Regions from separate parts of the Caballeronia sp. EK genome, predicted to be linked through region 2. Evidence: predicted binding sites of a transcription regulator. Region 2 holds the regulator's gene; each other region holds the start of a gene.
The links. Region 2 encodes LexA, which represses DNA repair genes until DNA is damaged. Its sites were predicted from a motif close to ACTGTATNNNNATACAGT; they were not measured.
Positions count from the first base shown of each region.

Region 1: the regulator LexA is predicted to act here: its motif matches at 3,039-3,056, upstream of IAG25_RS08040 (putative DNA modification/repair radical SAM protein).
Region 3: the regulator LexA is predicted to act here: its motif matches at 1,703-1,720, upstream of IAG25_RS16490 (ATP-dependent helicase).

Region 1 covers NZ_JACSUE010000002.1:783,870-790,203, forward strand. Annotated here, with positions in the region: gene IAG25_RS08030 (SDR family NAD(P)-dependent oxidoreductase) at 1-388, shown strand, start outside; gene IAG25_RS08035 (UdgX family uracil-DNA binding protein) at 391-1,815, opposite strand; gene IAG25_RS08040 (putative DNA modification/repair radical SAM protein) at 1,815-3,026, opposite strand; gene IAG25_RS08045 (hypothetical protein) at 3,142-3,363, shown strand; gene IAG25_RS08050 (hypothetical protein) at 3,431-3,802, shown strand; gene IAG25_RS08055 (hypothetical protein) at 4,110-4,412, shown strand; gene IAG25_RS08060 (aldose 1-epimerase) at 4,425-5,357, opposite strand; gene IAG25_RS08065 (phytanoyl-CoA dioxygenase family protein) at 5,354-6,154, opposite strand.
Region 2 covers NZ_JACSUE010000003.1:449,126-455,459, forward strand. Annotated here, with positions in the region: gene cysT (sulfate ABC transporter permease subunit CysT) at 1-865, opposite strand, end outside; gene IAG25_RS10730 (sulfate ABC transporter substrate-binding protein) at 959-1,993, opposite strand; gene lexA (transcriptional repressor LexA) at 2,253-2,930, shown strand; gene IAG25_RS10740 (hypothetical protein) at 3,147-3,473, shown strand; gene IAG25_RS10745 (DUF2939 domain-containing protein) at 3,563-4,162, shown strand; gene IAG25_RS10750 (universal stress protein) at 4,166-4,675, opposite strand; gene nodI (nodulation factor ABC transporter ATP-binding protein NodI) at 5,011-5,958, shown strand; gene IAG25_RS10760 (ABC transporter permease) at 5,963-6,334, shown strand, end outside.
Region 3 covers NZ_JACSUE010000005.1:207,706-214,039, forward strand. Annotated here, with positions in the region: gene IAG25_RS16490 (ATP-dependent helicase) at 1-1,669, opposite strand, end outside; gene IAG25_RS16495 (hypothetical protein) at 1,819-2,076, opposite strand; gene IAG25_RS16500 (hypothetical protein) at 2,140-2,535, opposite strand; gene IAG25_RS16505 (RNA-binding S4 domain-containing protein) at 2,839-3,060, shown strand; gene IAG25_RS16510 (MATE family efflux transporter) at 3,309-4,757, shown strand; gene IAG25_RS16515 (phospholipase D family protein) at 5,092-6,334, shown strand, end outside.

The DNA.
Region 1 (6,334 bases), on a different contig from region 2:
CCGCGTCGTGTTCATCAGCAGCGAAAGCGGCATCCAGATTCCCGTCGAGATGATTCACTACGGCATGACGAAATCGGCGCAAATTTCGATCGCGCGCGGCCTCGCGGAAACCTGCGAGGGCACGGGTGTCACGGTCAATTCGGTGCTGCCGGGGCCGACGAGCTCCGAGGGCGTCACCGATTTCGTCGAGAAACTCTCGGGCGGCAAAAGCTTCCACGACTTCGAGACGCAGTTTTTCGAGGAAGCGCGTCCGACGTCGATTCTCAAGCGCTTCATCACGCCCGAGGAAATCGCGAACATGGTGGCGTATGTGTGCTCGGAACTCTCATCGGCGACGAACGGCGCGGCGTTGCGCGCGGACGGCGGCGTGATTCGCGCGGCGTTCTGAGCTTACTGGCTGCCGAGTTCGCGCGCCCTTTCGAGCGCCTCGACGATGGCCGCGACGGTTCGTTCGCGCGCGGCTTCGTCGTTCTGGCGCAGCGCATACGACGGGTGATACGTCGCGACGACCCATTTGTCCCGATACGGCACGACGCGCCCGATATGCGCCGATAACGTCGCGCGTCGTCCGAAAAGCGCCGCCAACGCCGTCGCGCCGAGCGTGACGATCACGCGCGCGCCGACCTCGTGCAACTCCTGTTCGAGCCAGTACGAGCACGCTTCGACTTCCTGCTGCGCGGGCGTCTTGTGCAGACGCCGCTTGCCGCGCGGCTCCCACTTGAAATGCTTCACCGCGTTGGTCAGATAGACCTGCTCGCGCGGCATACCGGCACGCTGCATCGCGTCGTGAAGCAGTTGCCCCGCCGGGCCGACGAACGGCTCGCCCTTCAAATCCTCCTGATCGCCGGGCTGTTCGCCGAGCAGCATGATGCGCGCATCGGACGGACCCGCGCCGCGCACCGCCTGCGTCGCGTTGCGCCACAGATCGCAGCGGCGGCAGGTGTCGAGCGACGTGGGCGCGTCGCGTTCGGGCTGCGCGTCCTGCGCCTGCACCTGCACCGCCCTGCCGCCGAGCGCGCCGACGCTTTGCGCCTGCGCGACGCGTCGTGCGCCGCCGCGCGCATCGCTCACGAGTTTCGGTATCAGCGCGCCTTCCGGCAGCCCTTTCCAGAAACGCACCGGCATATGCTGTTCGAGCGCGGATTCGTTCAGGCGCGCGGGGTTGAAAATGCTGCCGTAGTAGGTCATCCAGAGCGCTTCGGCGGCGTCGGGCGTATCGACCGCATGTTCCGATGCCAGCGCGCGGCGGCGTTCCAGTTGCAGGCGCTCGCCGTCGAACATCGCGGCACCGTCGGGCGTCGCGATCAGCCACGTCGAGCGTCCCATGCGCGCCGCGAAATGCTCCGCGCCCCAGGCGAGCACGTCGTGTCCGGGCTCGTACCACGCGACATATTCGGGCGCGCCGAGCGACGCCTCGCGCTGCCGGAAGCGCACGTACGCGATCATGTCGTGCTGTGCGCGGCGCACCGCCTTCGCCATCTTGTAGAGGCGCGCGCCGTCTTCATCGGCGGGCGATGCAACCGCGCGGTCGCCTTGCGCCCAACGCCAGAGAACGCGATAGAGAAAGCTCCAGCGATGCGAGTCGCGGAAATGCGCGGCGTCCTTCAACAGCGACGCGAGTTCGCGTGACACGCGAATTTGCGGTGCGTCCGCCGCGTTTGCCCCGCTTACCGATTGCGCCGGTTCGCTGAACAGCGCCGGTTCCCCTTGCGGCGTGCGCCAGTCGATCGATTCGGGCGTGAGTCCTCGCGCGAGCGCATCGAGCGCGGCGGCGCGCCAGGCGTCGAAATCGTCGTCGATGAGGAGGACATGCATCAGATCAGCGAAAGCTGCACGGGCTCTGTGGCGAGCGCGCGCCGGAGATTGTCCGAGGGCGCCTCGCCGAGCGGCGGCCGGTAATCCGCCGTGACGACGAAAGGCTTCACCTTGTCCATGGCGCAGCGCAATTTCACGAGATCCTGATAGCGCACGCGCCGCGCGCGCCGCAACTCGACGATCCGCTTCGCGTTGCGCATGCCGATGCCCGGCACGCGCGCGATCATGCGCGCGGGCGCGATGTTCAGATCGACGGGAAAGCGGTCACGATGCGCAAGCGCCCAACCGAGCTTCGGATCGATATCGAGCGGCAGATTGCCGGCGTCGGCGAGCAACTCGGCGGCCGCGAACCCATAGCCCCGCATCAGAAAGTCGGCCTGATATAGCCGATGCTCGCGCAAAAGCGGCGGCGCTTTCGACGGCACGCCGGACGGGCTGTCGGGGATCGGACTGAACGCCGAGTAATAGACGCGCTTTAACTGATATGAGCCGTAAAGCGTTTCAGCGGTGCCGAGGATCGTGCGATCGTCGGTGTCATCCGCGCCGACGATCATCTGCGTGCTTTGCCCCGCCGGCGCGAAACGCGGTGCGCGCGGCTCCGCTTCCGACTCCTCGCGCGCGACGCGGATATTGCCCATCGCCAGCTTGATCGTGCGGCCGCTCTTTTCGGGCGCGAGACGCTCGAGGCTGATTTCCGTCGGCAACTCGATATTCACGCTCAGGCGGTCAGCGTAACGTCCCGCTTGCGCGATGAGTCCGGGATCGGCATCGGGAATCGTCTTCAGATGGATATAGCCGCGAAAATGATGCTTCTCGCGCAGCGTCTTCGCGACGAGGCCGAGTTGCTCCATCGTGTAGTTCGATGAACGAATTACCCCGGAACTGAGGAAAAGGCCGTCGATGTAATTGCGGCGATAAAAGTCCAGCGTCAGGCTAACGACTTCGTCCGGCGTGAAGCGGGCGCGCGGCACATTGCTGGACCGGCGGTTGATGCAGTAACGGCAGTCGTAGAGACAAAAGTTCGTCAACAGAATCTTGAGCAGCGAGACGCAGCGGCCATCCGGCGTAAAGCTGTGGCAGATGCCTGAGCCGGTGCTGGCTCCGAGGCCGTCGATGCCGCGCGACTCGCGTTTCGGCGCGCCGCCGCTCGCGCATGACGCGTCGTATTTTGCAGCGTCGGCGAGGATTTCGAGCTTTTCGGAGAGATCCATCTTGAATATGATACTGTATGTATATACAGTATCTCACGAGAGGTAAGGAGTCAAACGCAAATATGCTTGCGCACGCTTCGCGCCTGCCCGCGAGTCATCTTCCCGGAGCCCTTTTATGCGATTCGACTACAAGACGTTCCATATCGATTGCACCGCGCATCACGACCAGGACGGCAGCTACTACGCCCACGCGAAGATCACACATCTGCCGGACGAACACACAGCGCATGTGGAAGTTTTCGAATCCGGCGAACTGGATTCCTTTGCCAGCGAATCGGACGCTGTCCATTGCGCGCGGGCATGGGCCATCGAATGGTGTGACGAGGCGCTTGCGTAGTTATCGCGCGTCTTCCCTCGGCATGGTCTGACGCACCGCCGCCGCGCGCTTGCGCGCGGCACGGCGATTGCGCAAGTCAAACGGTGACACCGCAGCATTTTGCGAGGCGGTGCGCATCGAGACCATCGATCAACGGGAGGACACCATGAAAAACGCGAAGAGAACTCTGCTTGTATCGGCACTGATGCTGGGCTTGTCGGGCGCAGCGTTCGCGCAGGGCGCGGGCGGCGGTGCCGGTGGCGGTACGGCCGGCGGAAACGGCGCTGGCCAGGGCGGGACGGGTATGAGCACGCCAAACGCCAACGGTGTGACGGGCACGACGTCGGGCGCTTCGGGCGCAAGCACGATGGACTCGTCTCACAGCAACAAGATGCACAAGAACAAAAAGAGCAGCATGGACTCGGGTGCGTCGAGTGGCGGTGCCGGGAAGTCAAACTAAGTGTATTGAAGTCAGTTCCTAAGCGCGCTCGGGCCTCTTCGTGAGCCCGAGCGCGCTTTTTCTTCCATTCCCCGACACTCCCCACCAAAGTATCCCTACGAGATAGGGATTTCTCCCGCTCCCGCATCGCCGTAACTTGAGCCCTGAGCGCTATTCATTGCGCCGACGCTTCTTCTATCGTCGCGTCGGGCGAAGCATGTTGCGGCGAGTTAGCCATTGCGCTCGATCCCATCCATCGATAAAGCTGCAAGGAGTCCGAGAATCGTGTTTCCCGGCTGCTTGTGCATTCGTTTCAAGGAGCTGGAGCATGAAGGCAAAAGTCAATCCAAAACTCTTCGCGATGATGGCCGCGTGCGCGATCGTCGCCACCGTCGGCACGGCACACGCTCAGGGCATGCCCGCCGACGCGCAGCAACTCGTTCAGACCATGCGTCCGATGTACATGTCGCAAGCCACGCCCGAACAGGACCAGACCATCGCAACGCGCGCTGCCCAAACCGATGACGCCGCGTACGGCGGCATGGCCGCGGGCGCAAACGCATCCGCAAGCGGTCGCGCTCAGAGCGGCTGCCGCGACGCGGCCCGCTGCGACATCTTCTTCGGTCAGTAAGCGGAGATCGTCCTACCCGAAGCGAGTCGTCCATGCGAATGACGCGATGACCGACTCGCCCGGTTTCAGCACCGCGCCGCCCTTCATTGCGTGTTCGGCATCGAGGTTCACCCAATCCGCCACGTTGCTCACCGGCTCCACGCAGAGCAAATCGGGATGCGACGCCGGCGCGTACACCACCATGTGATCGAACGGCGTCTCGGCGTCGAGCGTGATCGCGCGCCCTTCGTCCGGCCACGCGATCGTCGCCGTGCGCGACCAGCTGGCGAAGTTGTTGTCGAGATCGAATGCATCGGCGGACATGCCTTCGTTCGACGCCATCGCATCGACGCACGGATGCGCTCCCGCATGCGTCGGCAGCAGATCGGGCGTGCTATGCCACATCGCCGCGACGCGCGCGTGAACGCGTGTGTTCCGCGTGCGTGGATAGTATGGATGATGTCCCATGCCGAAGGGCATCGGCCGATCGGACAGGTTGCGCGCGGAGATCGTGACCGTTAGCGTGTGGTCATCGAGCGCGAATTCCTGCGTCGCGTCATATGCAAACGGCCAGTGATGCGCCGCTGCGCGCGACGGCTCGTGCGAAAAATGCAGGCACGCGCGCGACTCCGACACCTCGCCCACGCGCCACGGCAAGCGCCATGCGTTGCCGTGAAGCGCATGCGCAAAGGCATTGCCATCGCCGGACAGATCGACGAGCGCACCATCGAACCTGAAGCGCGCATCGCGGATGCGGTTGCAGTACGGCAGCAACGGAAAGCTTGCCATGCCGAGCGGATCGCGGGCGGCGAGCGCGGTGGGCGTCGCGGGACGCAGCCAGTCGATCGAACGGCCATCGCGTATTTCGTCGAAGGCCGCGATCGAGCCGCCCACATGCGGCGCGAGCAGCACGCGCCGTGCGCCGCAACGCAGCTCGACGAGCGTATCGGACAGTGCGGCGCTCAATATGCAAACTGCCGGTAGCTTTCGTCGAAGGTGCGCGCCGTCTTCTCGACCAGCGGATTGAAACGCAGCAGACGCCGCGCGCGCGCGGGAAATTCGGCGAGCACGTCGCGCGGCACGTCGATATGCACTTCGGGCCGGAAGTACCACGCGCGGCTGTAGCCGATCACCACCATCGGACGCGGCTCGCCGCTCAGATTCGGCGTGCCCCGATGCAGCCCGCGCACATCGCGAATCATCACGTCGCCGACTTTCATCGGCATTTGCTCGGCGGCGAAGCGCCCTGCCTCCAGACCGGCGAGCGCGTCGTCCCGCGACATGCGATGCGTGCCGCGTGTCGTTTCGAGCGGGCCATTGCGCTCATCGACATCGACGAGCGGGAAATTCACCGCAAGCTGAAATGAGGGCGTCTCGGGCGCGTCGTCGAAAAGCGGCGGCGTATCGCGATGCCAGTCCTGGAACTCGGAGCCGGCCACGGGCGTATCGGTGGCGAGTTGACACATCACCGGATCGCGCCCGGCCACGCGCTCGACTATGCCGACGATGTCTTCATCGCAAAAGATCGACGGGTCCGCGAACGCGCCTTCGAACGGCAGCGTGACGTAGTAGCGGCCCGGTCCGCGATTACCGCTCGTCGATGCTGCGCGCGCGGCTTCGATATGCGGCTGCAAGAGCGGCGCGAACGCATTGTTCCAGGCTTCGAGCGCGGCACGCGGGAAATGGTCGCGCAACAGCACGAAGCCGTCTCGTTCGAACGCTTCGGCGAACGCGTCTCGCGTGCTCTCGTCGTATTTGCCCATGCGCCCTCTCCTCGTTGCGAGTGCGAGGACAGAATCGCACGCGTGTAATCCGTTCGTCAATATTATTAGTAATAACCGGTGAAAACCCTGAGCTGAAATGACCAATAAGCCCGTGCTTTCCGCGGCATTCATCACTAATATTAGTGGCAAGTTCCTTCGGCCCGCGCAACACGATTCGCG
Region 2 (6,334 bases):
GCCCGGCCGCGACGGCAGGCGCCGCGCCCGTCTTGCTCGTGCGCCGCTGCAGGAACCATTGCAGCGTGTTGATGAGGAGCAGCATCAGGAACGACACGCACAGCATCACGACGGCGAGCGCGGTCGCGCCGGCGTAGTCGTACTGTTCGAGCTTCGTGATGATGAGCAGCGACGTGATCTCGGATTTCATCGGCACATTGCCCGCGATGAAAATCACCGAGCCGTACTCGCCGAGCGCACGCGCGAACGCGAGCGCGAAACCGGTCAGGAGCGCGGGAAACACCGAAGGCAGCACGACGCGGCGAAACGTCAGCCAGCGCGTCGCGCCGAGGCACGCGGCGGCCTCTTCCTGTTCGCGCTCGAACTCCTCCAGCACCGGCTGCACCGTGCGCACGACGAACGGCAAGCCGATGAACGTCAGCGCGACGAGCACGCCGAGCGGCGTGAACGCGACCTTGATGCCGAACGGCGCGAGATATTGCCCGATCCAGCCGTTGCCCGCATAGACCGCGGCGAGCGAGATGCCCGCGACGGACGTCGGCAGCGCGAACGGCAAATCGACGATCGCATCGACGATGCGCTTGAACGGAAACGTGTAGCGCACGAGCACCCACGCGACGAGAAAGCCGAACACCGCGTTGATGAGCGCGCCGCCGAGCGCGGCACTGAACGTGAGCCGATAGGACGCGAGCACGCGCGGCGACGTGACCGCGCGCACGAACTGCGCCCAGTCGAGCGTCGCGGTCTTCGCGAAGGTGGCGGCAAGCGGAATCAGCACCACGAGGCTTAAGTACGCCACCGTGATGCCGAGCGTCAGGCCGAACCCGGGAAGCGCGCTCGGCTTCTTGAATGTGAGGGTCGTCATCCTTGATTGATCCTTTTCTTGCGCCGGGGTTAGGCGCGTCGCTGCTTCGGGGCGCGCGGCGTCATTGACGCGCCGCGTCGCCCGCTCTTTCGCTTACTGCGGTTGATAGATCGAATCGAACACGCCGCCGTCCGCGAAGTGCGTCTTCTGCGCCTTCGTCCAACCGCCGAACGTGTCGTCGATGGTGTAGAGCTTCAGCTTCGGAAACTGCTTCGTGAGTTCAGCGGGCACCTTGTCCGAGCGCGGCCGATAAAAATTGCGCGCGGCGATCTGTTGTCCTTCGTCGCTGTACAGATACTTGAGATAGGCATCGGCGAGCTTGCGCGTACCGTGCTTGTCGACGACCTTGTCCACCACCGCGACCGGCGGCTCCGCGAGAATGCTCACCGACGGCACCACGATCTCGAACTTGTCCGTGCCGAATTCCTTCACCGAGAGGAACGCCTCGTTCTCCCATGCGATCAGCACGTCGCCCTGGCCGCGCTGCACGAAGCTCGTCGTGGCGCCGCGCGCGCCGGAATCGAGCACGCCGGCGTTCTTGTAGAGCTTCGTGACGAAATCCTTGGCGGTCTGGTCGTTGCCGCCCGGCTTGTGCTGCGCATACGCCCACGCCGCGAGATAGTTCCAGCGCGCGCCACCCGAGGTCTTCGGATTCGGCGTGACGATCGACACGCCCGGCTTGGCCAGATCGTCCCAGTCCTTGATGTGCTTCGGATTGCCCTTGCGCACGAGAAACACGATCGTCGATGTGTACGGCGACGCGTTGTCCGGCAGACGCTTCTGCCAGTCCGCGTTGACGAGTCCCTTGGACGCGAGCGCATCGATGTCGTAGGCGAGCGCGAGCGTCACGACATCGGCCTGCAGACCGTCGAGCACCGCGCGCGCCTGTCCGCCCGAGCCGCCGTGCGACTGCTTGAAAGTGACCGTTTCGCCCGTGTCGGCCTTCCACTTTTTCGCGAACGCCTGATTGAAGTCCTGATACAGCTCGCGGGTCGGGTCGTAGGAGACGTTCAGAAACGACGTCTGCGCGAACGCCGACGCAGCCAGCCCGACGCCCGCCGCCGTCAGCGCCGCCGCCGCGAGCACGCGCCGCGCGCCTTTGCCCAATCCCAACTTGATGCTTTGCATTCCCCGTTCTCCGTCTTATCGAATTGACGGAATCAGTCTATCGAGGCGTCTATATGATTAGAAATAATCGTTATTCACTTTTTTATACGTAAAACTGCTAAGAAGCATATTCCTGGGTGGAAGAAGCGACGGTGGCGGCGAAACGCGCCCTCCGCTGCTGCGGGCGGACGAACTTAAAGTAAAGCTTGAAAAGCGCGAAATACTGTATAAAAATACAGTCAACTGTCCATCCATACAGTGCACCCAGGGGCCAGAGCCTGTGACCAAGACATCAAAACTTACCGCGCGGCAGCAGCAGGTCTTCGAACTGATCCAGCGCGCGATCGACCGCACGGGCTTTCCGCCGACGCGCGCCGAGATCGCGGCGGAACTCGGCTTCAGCTCGGCGAATTCGGCCGAGGAGCACTTGCGGGCGCTGGCGCGCAAGGGCGTGATCGAACTCGCGGCGGGCTCGTCGCGCGGCATCCGGCTGCTCGGCGACGCCTCGCGCATCGATCGCTCGGAAGAACTGCCGCATCAGTTCACGCTGCCGCATCAGAGCATCATGCAACTGTCGCTGCCGCTCGTCGGACGCGTCGCGGCAGGTAGCCCGATCCTCGCGCAGGAACACATCTCGCAGCATTACGCATGCGATCCCGCGCTCTTCTCCAGCAAGCCGGACTATCTGCTGAAAGTGCGGGGCCTGTCGATGCGCGACGCCGGCATTCTCGACGGCGACCTGCTCGCCGTGCAGAAGCGCACCGAGGCGAAGGACGGGCAGATCGTCGTCGCGCGTCTGGGCGACGACGTCACGGTCAAACGCTGGAAACGTCGTCCGGACGGGGTCGAACTGATCGCCGAGAACCCGGACTACGAGAACATTTTCGTGCGCTCCGGCAGCGGCGATTTCGCGCTGGAAGGCATCGCGGTTGGCCTGATTCGTTCTGGCGAGTTCTGAAATCTCCACCCGGCAAGGGCGGGGAGCGAAAAGCGCGGGCATATCGTTCGCTCACGTTCAGAAAGAGATAAGAATGGGACAAGAAATGTCCCATTGACATCGCAAGATAGCCTCACCAACCGCTTTAACGCTCAGTCGAGGCGGCTCAAACACAACAAGCATGACGGCCGCCGTGCGCGGTGCGCCGCGGTGCGTCCTATCGTCTGGAGAGTCATCATGGAACGTTTTGCCCGTCTGCTGCCCTTCCGTCAGTTTGGCCGCCTGCGCCATCTGCGCACGCTGATCGCATGCGGCACGCCGCACGCCGAAACCGCCCCCGACCTCTTCGACGACATGCCCGCGCTGCCCTCCCGGCAGCCGGCTTTCGCGCGCGTGTCGCTGAGCAGCACGGTGCACGCGGAGCCGGAACAGCGCGCGCCGGTGCGCGTCTATCGCGGGCAATCGCGCGTGATTCTGGTGGGCAAGATCGACGAAGTGTCGCGCATGATCGACCGTTGCATCGCGGAGGAAGACGCGGGGCTCGCCGGCGGCATCCTCGCCTGAATCGGGGTGGAACGTGAATTCGCGGGATTTATCGCGCACCGGCGTGGTCAATCCCGGATTCACGTTTTGCAAAGAGGCTTCGTCGTCGCATGTCCCGCACTACCCGTTCTGTCGCTACCGCGTTCGTCGTCCTGATTCTCGTCGCGGCGCTCGCTTTTATTTACGCGTCACCTTATATCGCGCTGAATCGCGTGAAACGCGCAGCCGATGCCCGCGACGCGCAGACCGTCAATCAGTACGTGGATTTTCCCGCGTTGCGCGCGAGCCTCAAGGAACAGGTCGGCGCGCTGCTCACGCGCCGCGTCGATATTCAAAAGAGCGGCAATCCGCTCGCAATCATCGGGGCGATGATCGGTGCGGCGCTCGTCGGTCCTCTCGTCGATTCATATGCGACACCGGACGGCGTCGCGGCGATTCTGAACGGCATTCCGCCGCGCGGCGATCCGGGCGAGCAACCGCCGCAAGCCGGAAACGGTGCATCGGCAACGCCGTCGAACGCGCCGGCCTCGGGCGTCACGGCCGCGCAGCAGGCGCCCAGGGAACCGCCACAGACCACCGCCGGTTATCGAAGCCTGAACACGTTCGTCGTCACGTATCAGCACGGCGCCGGAGATGCGCGTTACTCGGCGATCTTTCACCGCTACGGCCTCGTGTCATGGAAGCTCGTCGCGGTCGATCTCAATGGCTGACGATCAGGCGCCGGCTTCGGCCTTGACGGGCTTGGCCGCGTAAGCCGCTTCGTCTTCCGCTTCCGCCGATTCACCCGCCTGACAGACGGCCACGAGAATGCTGCACTTCACGCGGTCGAGCAAGGGCGTGTTGCCCGCGCCCATCCACCAGCGCGCGAGACCGTTGCGGCAACGATGCCCGACCACGACGAGATCGACCTGAAGGCTTTCGGCGAGCGCGGCGATCTCGTCGATCGGATGCCCGAACGCAAAATGTCCCTGCGCCTGAAGACCGCGTTCGCGGAGCCACTCGACGCCTTCCTGCAGAATGTCGCGCGCGGCCTCTTCGAAGCGTCCGCAGGCCATATCGGTTAGCAGTCCGGCGCTCTGCGCGATGCTCGAGCGCATGTCCACCACTGCGAGGACGTGCGTCTCGGCATTCAGATCCAGCGCGAGATTCGCGCCTTGGCGCAATGCCTTGCGACCTTCTCTGGAGCCGTCATAGCAGAGCAGGATTTTTCGGTAGCTTTCCATCATGACCTCCCTGGCCAACTTGCCCTTCGCGCCCGCCCGACGCGACCCGAAGCGCGATTTACCCGCGGCGTTGCTTCATCATCGTGCGTCGCCCCTTGGGTGACAACGCTGGAAAACGCTTACCGACGCGAACATGCTAGCTCGCACCGTGCCAGAACTCCGAACACGCCGACGGACAAGCCTCTGGCACTTTCGGCCGGAACCGGTTCGACGCCCGTCGCACAGGTTTGACACGCGCTCGCCGCACGCGGTTGCACGCCAGGCATCGCCTTGGTGCAATGGATTACACTAGCCCGCTGGATTTCCCCTACGCGATTTTCCTGCGGCACGAATGCATGACTGATCAAACATCACGCGAGTCCGATGAAAGCGGCGCGCCCGCCATCGAGTTCAGCGAAGTAAGGAAGCACTACGGTGAGCGCACCGTGGTCGATGGTCTGTCGTTCGATGTGCGGCCCGGCGAATGCTTCGGACTGCTCGGCCCGAACGGCGCGGGCAAGACGACGACGCTCAAGATGCTGCTCGGCATCACCTCGCCCGATAGCGGCGCGATCCGTCTCGTCGGCGAGCCGGTGCCCGCGCGCGCCCGTTTCGCGCGCGAACGCGTGGGCGTCGTGCCGCAATTCGACAATCTCGATCCCGATTTCACGGTGCGCGAAAACCTGACTGTGTTCGGCCGCTACTTCGGTCTCACCGGCGCGCGCATGGATGCGCTCGTGCCATCGCTCTTGGAGTTCGCGCGCCTGGAGAGCAAGGCCGATGCGCGCGTCGGCGAACTGTCGGGCGGCATGAAGCGGCGTCTCACGCTCGCGCGCGCGCTCGTCAACGATCCAGATGTTCTCGTGATGGACGAACCCACCACGGGACTCGATCCGCAAGCGCGGCATATGATCTGGGAGCGCCTGCGCTCGCTCCTCGCGCGCGGCAAGACCATCCTTCTGACGACGCATTTCATGGAAGAAGCCGAACGTCTTTGCGATCGCCTTTGTGTGATCGAGGAAGGCCGCAAGATTGCCGAGGGACGGCCGCGCGATCTCATCGAATCGGTGATCGGCTCGGATGTGATCGAGATCTATGGGCCCGATCCGCAGGCGCTCGCGGCGGAGCTCGAACCGTTCGTCGAGCGCATGGAAGTGAGCGGCGAAACGCTCTTTTGCTATGTCGACGATCCGCAGCCCGTGCATGCGCGCGTGAAAGGCCGCGCGGACGTGCGCTATCTGCATCGTCCGGCGAATCTCGAAGATGTTTTCCTGCGTCTCACGGGACGTGAGATGGTGGACTGAATCAATGGATACGCTCGAACCATCCCGCATCGGACGAAAACGCGAATCGAAGCGCGCGGAAAATTTCACTCCGCTATCCAGTGCGCTGCCCGCCAATGCGACGCACTGGATGTCGGTGTGGCGGCGCAACTATCTCGTCTGGAAGAAGCTCGCGATCGCCTCGATGATCGGCAATCTCGCCGACCCGATGATCTATCTCTTCGGTCTCGGACTGGGTCTCGGGCTGATGGTCGGGCATGTCGACGGCGTGTCGTATATCGCGTTTCTCGCGGCGGGAACGGCGGCATCGAGCGTGATGATGTCCGCGAGCTTCGAGGCGATGTACTCGGGCTTCTCGCGCATGCACGTGCAGCGCACGTGGGAAGCGATCATGCAT
Region 3 (6,334 bases), on a different contig from region 2:
CGAGCGTGAGTTCGGTGAGAAAGCGCTCGCGCGTGGGATACGTCGCCGCGATGCTCTCCATCTGCAGCACATCGCCGATGCGGATTGCCGCGTCCTCGTGATTGCGCTCCAGATGCGGCTCATACCAGCGGCGGATCATTTCGAACTCGGCCGGCCAGCCGGATTCGCGGCCGCAAAGTTTCGCCATTAGCCCGACGAAGCGCGGCCAGTCTTCGCTGGCTCGCGCGGGAGCCTGAAATCGTGCGATCGCGGCCGGTGCCTGATCTTGCGCGACGCTATCCAGCAAGCGCCCGGCGATGGCCGGACCGATGCCCGGCAGCAACTGCGCGACCCGAAAACCCGCGACGCGGTCGCGCGGATTCTCCGCCCAGCGCAGCACCGCCAGCACGTCTTTCACGTGGACGGAATCGAGAAACTTGAGCCCGCCGAACTTCACGAAGGGAATATTGCGCCGCGTGAGTTCGATTTCGAGCGTCGCACTGTGATGCGCGGCGCGGAACAGCACCGCTTGCGCCTTCAACTTCATGCCCGCCTCGCGCGCCTCCAGCACTTTTTCGACGACATAGCGCGCCTGATCGGCTTCATCGGCGACGGAGACGACGCGCGGCTTCTGCGCCGATGCCTTGTCGGTCCACAGGTTCTTCGTGTAGCGCTCCGACGCGAGCCCGATCACCGCATTCGATGCCTCGAGAATCGGCAGCGTCGAGCGATAGTTGCGATCGAGCGTGACGGTCGCGGCGGGCGGATCGAAATGGCCCGGAAAATCGAGGATGTTGCGCACCGTCGCGCCGCGAAACGAATAGATGGACTGCGCATCGTCGCCGACGACCGTGAGGCCGCGCCCGTCGGGCTTCATCGCGAGCAGGATGGACGCCTGCAGGCGGTTGGTGTCCTGATATTCGTCGACGAGCACGTGGTCGAACCGACTAGCGAGATCCGCCGCCACTGAAGGCTCCGCCGCGAGATGCGACCAGTAGAGCAGCAGGTCGTCGTAATCGAGCACGCTTTGCGCCTGTTTCGCGGCGACGTAGGCGGCGAACAGACGCTTAAGGTCGGCTTCCCACTCGCGGCACCACGGATACGACTGATCGAGCACATGACCAAGCGACGCGCCCGTGTTCACGACGCGCGAGTAGATCGCGAAGCAGGTCGACTTCGCGGGAAAGCGCTTCTCCTTCGACGACAACCCGAGCTCGTGCCGCACCAGATTCATGAGATCGGCGGAATCTTCGCGATCGTTGATCGTGAACGATGGCGCGAGCCCGACGAGATCGGCGTAATCGCGCAACAGCCGCGCGCCGACGCTGTGAAACGTGCCCGACCACGTCAGCCCCTGCGCGATCGCGCTCTTCTTGCCGAGCGCGTTCATCGCGATGCGCGAGACGCGCCGCGTCATTTCGAGCGCCGCGCGGCGCGAAAACGTGAGCAGCAGAATGCGATGCGGATCGGCGCCCTTCACCAGCAGATGCGCGACGCGATGGGCCAGCGTGTTGGTCTTGCCCGAGCCTGCGCCCGCGATCACGAGCAACGGCCCGCCCATGCGACCCGGTTCATCGACGCCGAACTCGACGGCCTCGCGCTGCGCCTCGTTGAGCTTCGCGAGATAGTCGGCGACCTGTTTCGCGGTGGAATCGGAAGCGGCGTCGGCGGTGTCGGGAAGCGTGAGCACGTGAAGGAAGGCGGCGGCAAAAGAGTGACGCACACTGTATATCCATACAACCCGCGCGCGCAAGTCTTTGGCTCGACTGGGCTTTTGGCCCCAAATGAAACGAGCCCGGTTCGCGATGAACCGGGCTCGCATTGCCACGAAAGCGCGTGCTACTCTGCCTTCTTCGCGTTCTTCAGCTTCGCGTCGGCGGCGGCTTCGTTGGCGTCGGACTGCGCCTCCGTTTTCTTCTTGTCGGCCTTGGCTTGCGCGACGGCCGACTTCTTGTCGGCCTTCGACTGTTCCTTCGCGGCCTTCTGATCGGCGGCGGTCGGGGCGTCGGATGTCGTCTGCGCGAACGATGCCGCACTCACGCTCGCAAGCGTCCCGGCGATCAGCGCCGCCAGCAGCGCATTGGTTTTTCGATTCATGATGTTCTCCCTTCTTTTAGATGCCGCGAGCGCCACGACGCGCGGCCTCGCGGCGCGTCACGCTCAGTGCTGCAGGCCCGCGTCCTTCGGCGTGCCCGGCTCCGTCGCGTTCAGTTCCGCCTTGGCGGCGTCCTTGTCCGCCTTGCGATTGATCTTCGCGTTCTGCACCTCTTCCTTGTATTGCGCCTTGGCCTGCTGGTTCTGCGCCTTCAGCTCGGCCTTCGACGCCTTCTTCGACGCGCGATACTCGGCGTTGGCCTGCGCGTTCGCGTTGCGGCGCTGGACGAGCGGATCGGTCGGCGCCGGCGCGACGACGTTCTGCTGCGGCGGCGTCATCGGCTGGGCCTGCATCGGCTGCGGTTGCACCGGCTCGGGCTGTGTCGCGGTCTGCGCGTAAGCGCCCGAAGCGGCGAACGTGGCGATGGCGGAGCCGATCAAAAGGATTCGTGCGCGAGTCATAAGCTAGTCCTCTCTGTAGTTGGCGTCGGCGGCGCGCTGAAAGCGGTGAAACGAGCGAGCCGCGCGACTTTTGTCGCTTGGAAAGATGACCGAAGCTTCATCGATCAAACGGTCGGACCGGGCGACGATCGGGCGAGTTCTCCAAAACCAGTCATTGTTACCGACGGTTTCATCTGGCTACATTTGCCAACCGCCTCGCTTGCGATCCGATTACCGGTCCCGCGATGCCACTCAGCACGACGCATGCCCGGCGCACGGTTGTGCGTGGTTTATCATGGAGGCCTTTCCTGCATCACCCGTCCCATGCCGCCACTCCAGTTCACCCTCACCGGCGATTACGTCGAACTCCACAATCTGCTGAAGCTGATGGGCCTCGCGGACAGCGGCGGCTCCGCGAAGGCGCGCGTCGCAATGGGCGATGTCACTGTCGACGGCAAGGTGGAACTGCGCAAAACGTGCAAGATCCGCGCGGGTCAGCGGGTGAAACTCGACGGCCAGACGATTCACGTCCGCGCGCCCGAATAGCATCGCCGCTACTTGCTCGCACACGTCGCGCACTTGAGAAAATCCGGCCATAAGCGATCGCGTCATCGACATGCCGCACGCGACGCAATAAGCTAGTCGTCTTTCGTTCTGGTTTCAGCGCCGGGTCTGTAGCGTCGGTTTTCCCGTCAGCGCACGTTTCGCAGCGCGCTCCGCTTGTCGCCCTTCCGCTTTCCAGTCCGCGACGCTCAGTGCGCTGAGCGCCGCCTTTGTTTTCGATCCGAGCAGCCATGCAACCGCAAGTCACGCGCGCCACACGCGCGCATCAAGGACCGCCGAGCCTCTCGCGTCATGCCGTCGATACGGCGCGCCTCGCCGCGCCGCTCGCCATCGCGCAACTCTCGCAGATGGCGATGGGCGTCACCGACACCATCCTGCTCGGCTCGCTCGGCCCCGACGCGCTCGCGGCGGGCGGACTCGGCGCGAACCTCTTCTTCGTCGTCGTGACGCTGCTGCAGGGCGTGCTGACATCGGTTGCCGTCTCGGTCGCGCACGCGCGCGGCTCGAACGCCGACGACCGCGTGCCGGGCATCTACTGGACGGGGCTCGTGCTTTCCATCCTGCTCGCCGTGCCCGCGTTCGTGCTGCTGAGCTACGCCGAGCCGATCCTGCTCGCGTTCCACGAACCGGCGACGCTCGCGAAGAACGTCGGCGAATATTGCGCGGTGCTGCGCTGGGGGACGCCGGCCAGTCTCATCGGCGTCGGGATGATGCGCGCGTTTCTGCCCGCGATCGGCGCGGCGCGCAGGCTCCTGTGGATCTCGATCGGCGGAGTGTTCGTCAACGGTTTTCTCAACTACGGGCTGATCCACGGCGCGTACGGCCTGCCGCGCGAAGGCTTCCTCGGTTCGGCTGCCGCGACCACGATCACCGTCTGGGGCATCGCGATCGCGCTCGTCGCGGTGCTGCATCTGCGGCCGCGCTACCGGCATTTCGTCGTGCGCGCGCGTCCGCGTCTGCCGCTGATGGGCGAGCTCTTCGGCCTCGGCTGGCCCGTCGCGATCACCTACGGCGTCGAATCGACGCTCTTTCTCGCCACCGGCATGATGGTCGGCCTGCTCGGCGAAGCGCCGCTCGCCGCGCATCAGATCGCGCTCAACGTCGCGTCGGTCGCGTTCATGGTGCCGCTCGCGATCGGTCAGGCGGCCAACGTGCGCGTCGGCTACTGGGTCGGCGCGGGCGTGCCGCTCGCGGCCCGGCATGCGGGCTTCGTCGCGCTCGCGCTCGGCGTCGGCTTCATGGTGTGCTCGGGACTCGTGCTGATCACCGTGCCGCGCGCGATCGTCGGCCTGTATCTGAATCTCGACGATCCCGCCAACTCGCATACCGTCGCGCTCGCGGCGTCGCTGCTCGGCGTCGCGGCCGTGTTCCAGATCGTCGACGGCATGCAGACGGTCGGCTCAGGCTGCCTGCGCGGCCTGAAAGATACGCGCATCCCGATGCTCGCCGCCGCGTTCGGCTACTGGGGCGTCGGCTTTCCGACCGGCTATGTGCTCGCGTTCCATTTCGAGCTGGGCGCGAAAGGCCTGTGGTGGGGACTCGCCGCCGGACTCGCGAGCGTCGCCGTGTTGATGACGCTGCGGTTTCATCGCATCAGCCGGCGCTTCATCGAAACGGGCGTCGCGCCGCGGCCCGACGACACCGATGCCGCAAGTGCCGCGCCGCACGGACACGTCTGATAAGCACACGATGCACGCGCCGATTTGCATAGCACGAATGCTTGGTTGGGCCGCACGGCGCGCATTGCTACGATGAACCCGTCTCCTCCTTGAGACATCTGTGACAGGGGTTGTCAGCCCGCTTCAGCCAAGCGGGCTTTTTTTTGTCTTCAGCGTCCTCTTCCCCTCACTCGCGGGCATTCCGTCCGACCTTTTTCCGATTTCCCATAAAATAATTTCGAGATGCGCGGTGCGAGAACGCGCCTTGCTTCATCGTGCCGTCCGTCGAATGCGTCAGGACGTGCCGAGTCGCGACAACTAAAAACGAGGAATCGAAGTGTCGGAAAGCCGGGGGATGTGGGAAGTGACAGAGCGTGGCGCGAAGCACGCCAGCATCGAAAGAAGATTGAGCGACGCCGTGCGCAATGTGGCCATCGTCGTTTTGACGACGGCGCTCGCCGCCTGCGCGACGCGCCCGCCCGCGACGGCGTTCGATCGGCCGGAGAGCCGCGCGCTGGCGTCGAACGAAGCGACGCCGCTCGCGAACGCGCTCGCGCCGCTGGAACGGCAGCATCCGGATCAGTCGGCGGTGCGCCTTCTGCCGACCGGCACCGACGCGCTGCAGGCCCGCATCGCGCTCGCGCGCGCGGCGACGAAGACGCTCGACATGCAGTACTACATCGCCGAGGAGGACAACACCGGCAAGCTGCTCTTGGGCGCGGCGCTCTATGCGGCGGATCGCGGGGTGCGGGTGCGCATGCTCGTCGACGATCTGAACTTCAAGGACATCGACCAGATCATGGCGGCGCTCAATTCGCACGACAAGATCGAGATTCGCGTGTTCAACCCGTACGGCAGCGCGCAGCGCAGCTTTTCCGAGCGCACGCAGAATTTCTTCACGAATCTCGGCCACTTCACGCGCCGCATGCATAACAAGGCGATGATCGCGGACAACCAGATCGCGATCGTCGGCGGACGCAATCTCGGCGACGAATACTTCAACGCGAGCCCGACGCTGCAGTTCCGCGATCTCGACGTCTTCGCCGCCGGCCCGGTGACGCACGAAATCTCCGCGAGCTTCGACGATTACTGGAACAGCTCGCTCGCGTATCCGCTGCGCGCGCTGAACAAGCAGAAATTCGATCCGTCCGAGCTCGACAAAACCCGCGACGACCTGCGCGCGCATTGGCGCCAACAGGCCGAGCCGCTGAACGCGAAGCCGCTCAACGCGACGCCGCTCGCGCAGCAGATTTCGCGCGAGGAAATGGGCCTCGTGTGGGCGCCGACGGAATTCCATGTCGATTCGCCGTCGAAGATCGAACATCCGAGCGACGACTACAAGAGTCCGCCGATGCAGCGGCTCATCAACTTGCTGAAAGACGCGCAGAGCGAATTCCTGATTCTCTCGCCCTACTTCGTGCCGCACGACGCGGGCGTGAAGGCGCTCGGCGATCTGACGAAACGCCATGTGCGCGTCGCGGTGCTGACCAATTCGCTCGCTGCGACCGATGCCGTCGCGGTGCAGGCGGGCTACGCGCCGTATCGCATTCCGATGTTGCAGAACGGCGTCGAACTGTACGAATTCAAGCCGATTCAGG